3 regions of the Veillonella sp. oral taxon 780 str. F0422 genome follow, and region 3 is predicted to be linked to each of the others. Evidence: riboswitches for the same ligand, from Rfam matches in the RefSeq annotation. Region 3 holds a riboswitch; each other region holds the start of a gene.
What was found. A riboswitch is a leader RNA that binds a small molecule or an ion and turns the genes downstream of it on or off. The one in region 3 is predicted to bind thiamine pyrophosphate.

Region 1: linked by a shared signal. The riboswitch ahead of thiC (phosphomethylpyrimidine synthase ThiC) and the one ahead of thiD (bifunctional hydroxymethylpyrimidine kinase/phosphomethylpyrimidine kinase) in region 3 are both predicted to bind thiamine pyrophosphate.
Region 2: linked by a shared signal. The riboswitch ahead of thiS (sulfur carrier protein ThiS) and the one ahead of thiD (bifunctional hydroxymethylpyrimidine kinase/phosphomethylpyrimidine kinase) in region 3 are both predicted to bind thiamine pyrophosphate.

Annotation. Positions count from the first base shown of each region.
Region 1 covers NZ_AFUJ01000001.1:16,073-18,342, forward strand. The annotation lists gene thiC (phosphomethylpyrimidine synthase ThiC) at 1-1,108, opposite strand, end outside; TPP riboswitch at 1,186-1,294, opposite strand; gene HMPREF9200_RS00095 (YebC/PmpR family DNA-binding transcriptional regulator) at 1,346-2,077, opposite strand; gene HMPREF9200_RS00100 (RNA methyltransferase) at 2,087-2,270, opposite strand, start outside.
Region 2 covers NZ_AFUJ01000005.1:211,203-213,472, reverse strand. The annotation lists gene HMPREF9200_RS01235 (thiazole synthase) at 1-685, opposite strand, end outside; gene thiF (sulfur carrier protein ThiS adenylyltransferase ThiF) at 717-1,292, opposite strand; gene thiS (sulfur carrier protein ThiS) at 1,293-1,484, opposite strand; TPP riboswitch at 1,758-1,857, opposite strand; gene HMPREF9200_RS01220 (coenzyme F420-0:L-glutamate ligase) at 1,908-2,270, opposite strand, start outside.
Region 3 covers NZ_AFUJ01000059.1:14,637-16,906, forward strand. The annotation lists gene thiD (bifunctional hydroxymethylpyrimidine kinase/phosphomethylpyrimidine kinase) at 1-778, opposite strand, end outside; TPP riboswitch at 845-941, opposite strand; TPP riboswitch at 1,122-1,229, shown strand; gene cytX (putative hydroxymethylpyrimidine transporter CytX) at 1,373-2,270, shown strand, end outside.

The DNA.
Region 1 (2,270 bases), on a different contig from region 3:
GGTCATCGCGATCTCGTGCATTCGGAATCCCTTTTGCAATATCTGCGGCATGGGCTGCGATTTTGAAAGCCATAATGCCTTCTTTCACATCGTTTTCATCAGGTAACGCTAAGTGTTCCGCTGGTGTTACATAGCAAAGGAAGGCTGCCCCATGCATGGCTGCCACAGCACCACCAATGGCAGCTGTAATATGGTCATAGCCTGGTGCAATATCTGTTACCAATGGACCTAATACGTAGAACGGGGCCCCATCGCAGATCGTTTGTTGCACTTCCATATTGGCTTGCACTTGATTCAATGGTACATGACCAGGACCTTCCACTAACACTTGTACACCACGTTCGCGAGCTCGTTTTGTCAACTCCCCAAGTCGAACAAGTTCTTCAATTTGACAGATATCTGTAGCATCTGCTAAGCAACCAGGACGGCAGGCGTCGCCAAGAGAAATGGTCATGTCATATTCTGCACAAATGTCCAAGATTTCATCATAGTATTCATAGAAAGGATTTTCTTGACCTGTCATAGACATCCAAGCAAAGACTAAACTACCACCACGACTAACAATATTTAATTTCCGTTTGTGATGTTTAATTTGCTCTATTGTATGTTGTGTAATACCACAATGCAAGGTAACAAAATCTACACCATCTTCTGCATGAAAACGTATGGTAGAAATAAAGTCTTCAGCTGTCAATTCTCCTAAATCTTTTTGATGATGGATAACGCTATCATAGATTGGCACAGTACCAATCATAACGGGACATTCCTTTGTCAATAGACGGCGAAATACCTTTGTATCACCATGTGTAGACAAGTCCATAATAGATTCAGCCCCTAATGCTACTGCATGATGAACTTTTTTCATCTCTTCTTCGTAGTCTGTGCAATCTTTAGATGTCCCTAAGTTCACATTGATTTTTGTACGTAACTTCTGTCCGATTCCTTCTGGTTGTAAAGCCGTGTGATGCTTGTTGCATGGAATCGTTACATGTCCTTTTGCTACTAGGTCTCGTAATACTTCAACATCCATGTTTTCTTTTTCTGCTACCACTTTCATCGCGTCGGTAACAATGCCTTTTTGGGCTGCTTGCATTTGTGTGTAAAACATAAAAAGCTCCTTTCATTACAAAGGAGCCTATTTGGGGTACTCTATACACAAAAAGGTATCGACATTACATCGATACCCACATATGTCAGCGTGCTTCCTACGCGGGCATGATCCCGATCAGGTCAAAAGGTCAGGTACTTCAAAGTCCTTTCTCAGCCTATTACATAGGCTCCCTTGCAATTCTAAAATATTTACTTACTTATAGTATATCATGGAATGGTGGAATCTTATAGGAAATTATTCTTCCTCATCCATGATGGCATTATGATACACATCTTGTACATCGTCCAAGTCTTCCAGCATGTCTAGTACTCGTTGCATATTCACTGCATCATCACCGGTTAATTCCATATTTGTATCTGGAACCATTGTGATCTGTGCCATATCTGTGGCGATGGATGCTTCTGCTAGGGCAGCTTCTACGGCATCGTAATCATCTGGCAATGTGTAGATAACGAATACATCGTCTTCTACTTTAATGTCTTCTGCGCCAGCATCAAGAGCCAATAATGTCAATGTTTCTTCATCATTGCCTTCTTGTGGAATCACGAATACACCTTTGCGTTTGAACATCCAGTTAACGGAGCCACTTTCACCTAGGTTACCGCCACGTTTGGAGAAGGCATGACGCACATCAGCTGCTGCACGGTTACGGTTATCTGTCATCACTTCTACAAGGATGGCAGCACCGCCTGGGCCGTATCCTTCATAGGTAATTTCTTCGTAGTTGTTCGCATCCCCTGCACCGGCACCTTTATCGATGGCACGTTGAATATTATCCTTAGGAATGTTATTTTCACGAGCTTTTTGCAACGCCAATTTCAAGCGCATATTACCTGTTGGATCTGTACCACCAGCTTTCACAGCTACTGTGATTTCACGACTAATTTTTGTAGTAACTTTTGCTTTCAACGCATCATTTTTACCTTTTCTATGTTTAATATTTGACCATTTAGAATGTCCTGACATTGTGTCCTCCTATTTATTCCACCACGCTTCGCCTCGCAAGCGGTCTAATATAATTGATACGGCACTACGAACTGAAAGGTGATTGTACTCACCATGTCCATAGATGGGTTCTAAGATATAATCGAAATCTTCCATTGTTTCTTTCGTCATACCATACCCCGTTCCAAATAATACTACCACAGGACGGCTCTCA
Region 2 (2,270 bases), on a different contig from region 3:
CTGCTTGGATGGCTAAACCAAATGCTTTCGCCATACCTCGAATATGGCCCGCAGAAGCTACGGCTGTATTTGCCATGATCGCAGCTACGCCCATTTCCATAGCTTCTGCTGCTTGGGATGGAGCACCAATACCAGCATCTACAATGATAGGCAAATCAATTTCATTCACTAAAATTTTGATAAATTCCTTTGTCTGCAATCCACGATTAGATCCAATTGGCGCCGCTAACGGCATCACCGCAGCGGCTCCAGCATTCACCAAATCACGAGCCACTTCTAAGTCTGGATACATGTATGGCATAACGATGAATCCTTCTTTTGCTAATATTTCTGTAGCTTTAATGGTCTCCCCATTATGTGGCAATAAATATTTTGAATCTTTCATAATTTCTACTTTTACAAAATCTCCACAACCTGTAGCTCGGGATAATCTTGCTATACGCACCGCTTCTTCAGCATCTCTAGCGCCACTCGTATTAGGGATTAAGATAGTATCCTTTGGGATAGCATCTAGGATATTTTCCACTTCTCCACCTACCGCACGACGTAGGGCTAAGGTAATCATTTCTGCGCCCGCTTCTTCTAGGACAGCCTCGATTAAGTCGATAGAAAATTTACCAGACCCCAAGATAAATCGAGAATGTAATGTATGTCCCCCTAAGGTCCATGTATCTTGTGTTTCCATATCTTTTACTGAACGTGTCATAGGTTCCTCCTTAATCAATATCTTCTCCGTGTAATAATTGAATGACGGCATTTGCCATATGTCCGGCACAAACCATGACACGAGCCGCAGTAATTTTTCCGATAGAATCGATATCACTCACTCCATCGCCACATAGATACCAACGATGGTGTCTCCGTTCACGGCGGATACCATTACTATCCCCCCAACCTGCCATACCTGAACAGCCTACTAATAAGGGTTCTGTAGGATGAGTTAGAATCACTTCTGTCATCCATGCTTTTGTGACAGCCTTGTCCACTGCTTCTACGACCATGTCATAGCCATCGATTAATTCAGATAATCTTTCTGGTGTGAGGCATTCATTATGGACGATGACCTCACAGTTTGGATTCATCCGATTGAGATGGCCTTTCATAGCCTCCACTTTTAAAACTCCTACATCATTCACCTCATAATATTGACGGCCTAAATTGCTTTCATCCACAACGTCGAAGTCTACAATTTCTAACTGACCAATTCCAGCACGGCACAATGCCACTGCCACATGAGAACCAACACCGCCTACACCGATGAGCAGAACTTTTTTATCTTGTAAAGATACCATTTAGCCACCTCCTACAAAGGTTACTACTTCCATTGTGTCTGCAGGACTCACACGAGTCGATTCCCAGTCTGCTTTAGAAAGAATCTTCCCATTATATTCCACTACGATGCGATCCATTCGAAACGCTAGGGCTGCCAGTACTTCTTGCACTGTTTGCCCCTCATAATGATAAGTTGCTCCATTTACTTTCATCATATCCTCCTAACTATAGCGTTTGCTATATACCTATTTCAAACTAGTATCATACCAATTATCCGTCATGGCTCCTTCACCACATACTAGTATAAAAAAACAGCACGAAAAACCATACCCGCGGTGGTATGCCCCTTCATGCTATAGCACTCTATCGTCTCACTATTCTATTTCACTTGTACATCCACTTAGATGTACCTTTATTCTGTACCCCTATACGATACACCATCCTATAAAAGGCACAAAAAAGGACATCCTGTTGGATGTCCTCAGTATGACGAATCAAACTTATCCTACGTTGGCATTATCCAAATCAGGTTATGGGTCAAAACTTTCGTTTACTCTCAGCCAGTAGGCTCCCCAAAGTTCTCTTTCAGTATACGCTGATACGACTCAATTTGCAAGCCGAAGTATCAACAATTTTTATCGTCTCCGTGCAGACACAGAGGCATAATTTTTAATCACAACGATAGGTGTCATTTGGCTATCATTGCCAAATGGATTATCGATCAAAATTTGCGCAATTTGTTGTGGTTTTAATCCACGGCTATGGCCTAAGATAGCAGCTCGTTTTAAATCATTCACGTCCGCTACACAAGCCCCATAAGCACCTGTTGCTTTCATAATGGCATCCGCTACTGCATGTGGTTGTTTTGGTCCATATACAATGCATTTATCAAACGGAGGCATGGTACCTGTCACATCATCTGTTAAAGATGCGGTCCGTGCCATTTGATAGAAGACGCCAGATTTTTTAAACACTTTAGCTACGGCTCCACAAAGGAA
Region 3 (2,270 bases):
TGTGGTTCACAGGACCATTGCCTGTGCCCAGCCCAGGGTTATGCAAAATAGCTAATCGAATATATTCTTTACCAATGGTAATAGCATCTTCCACGGATTTCCCTTTGGCAAGTTCCGCTGTTATAACAGCAGAGAATGTGCAACCTGTGCCATGGGTGTGTACTGTGTCATATTTAGGACTTGTCCAAGAGCGTCGCATGGACATGGTATCTTTTGTAAATAAGTAATCTGTGGCCTCATCTCCTATGTGACCACCTTTGATGATGACTGCTTGAGGGCCTAATTCTTGTAAAATACGAATCCCTGCTGTATGCAAAGCTTCTACCGTATCAATTTTCATATCTGCCAGTACTTCGGCTTCGCTACGGTTCGGTGTAATCAAGGTTGCTTTCGGAATCAGTTTACTTTGCAAGGCTTTCACAGCTTCATCGGAAATTAGACGATCCCCACTGGTGGCAATCATCACAGGGTCTAACACATAGGGTACTTTTGGATCTATGTAGGCTCCGATTAGTTCCATCATTTCTGCTGTGGCTAACATACCCGTTTTCACTGCTTCTGGAACAATATCTGTAAATACGGCTTGCAATTGTGCTTCAATCATAGAAAGGTCCATGTGCGCAATTTGCGTCACACCTCTTGTGTTTTGTGCCACCACGGATGTAATAACAGCCATCCCATAGACATGACGACTTTGAAAGCTTTTTAAGTCCGCCATCACCCCTGCACCACCTGTTGGATCTGTTCCTGCAATCGTTAATGCTCTATGTAATTTCATAGGTATCTCCTTTACTAGTAACAAAAAAGAACCAATCCTTTGGACGGTTCTTATACAATGTCTAGTATTCGATGCCATCCACTTTCCTACGCCAGCATTATCTGGTTCAGGTCTAGGGTTTTGACACTCATCAATCTCAGCATAAGCACCCCTAGTGGTTCTTATATTAATTTAGTTATAACATGAAATATACTCTAATGCAATACAATAAATTACAGCTAAGCTACTTTCACTAGAAGATATTTCCTCTCAATATAGACATTCATATATCCTATATATTTCATATGATACATTACATTCACCTATATATTGCTATTGACGTAGTATCATTCAATTCGTATAATACATCTGTAAGGGGTGCTCACTAAAGTGGGCTGAGAAGTGGCTATGTGCTACTAACCCATAACCTGATTTGGATAATGCCAACGTAGGGATATATTAGTATATTTTTGTAGTACCTATACAAACACATAAGGACACATTACCACATGGTTCCTGTTTGCAATACTAGGTATCTTAAGAATATCTATCATCTACAGGCTAATCGTTTCAGATTAGTCTTTTTTGTTCCTACTGGCATAGTTAGGAGTATTCATGAGTGATTCAAAACTTTCATCATCGCGGTTGTCCCTCATTTGGTTCGGCGCCGCTCTTTCTATTGCGGAAATTATGACGGGCACCTATTTTGCGCCCCTAGGATTTTCCGACGGCCTATTAGCCATCATCATCGGTCACGTCATCGGTTGTTTGTTATTATTTGGTGCAGGACTCATCGGCGCTCGTGAACACATGAGTTCTATGCAAACTGTATCCACTGTCTTTGGCAATGGAGGCATGAAATTATTTTCCATTTTAAACGTTCTACAACTGATTGGTTGGACCGGTATTATGATTTATGACGGTGCTCTTGGTGCCGTAGAGTTATGGAATCTACCATTCACTGCGTGGACTTTCATTATCGGTGCTCTCATCATTGTATGGCTCTTCATTGGTATCCGTAACATGGGCTATATCAACAGCATCATGGGCTACGGCTTAGGTATCCTCTGCATCTATTTATTGATTAGCTTGTTACAAGAAAGTTCCATTCATAGCCAAGGAATCATCACTGATGAAATGACTTTCACAGCGGCTTTGGAATTATCTATCGCTATGCCATTGTCTTGGCTTCCATTGATTAGCGATTACACTCGCTTGTCCAAGAACCCTGTGGCAGGTACTGCATCTAGTGCCATTGTATATGGCATCACAAGTTCCGTTATGTATGTGTTAGGCCTAGCAGCTGCCCTCTATACAAATGAAAGCAACATTGCAAAGGTTCTACTTCATGCTGGTTTAGGATTTGGTGGGTTAATTATCATCGTATTCTCTACTGTCACAACTACTTTTATGGATGCCTTATCTGCTGGTATTTCCTCTGAAAGCTTGCAGACTAAATATTCTGGTCGTACCATCGGTATTATCATTACCGTCATCGGCACCATCGGTGCAT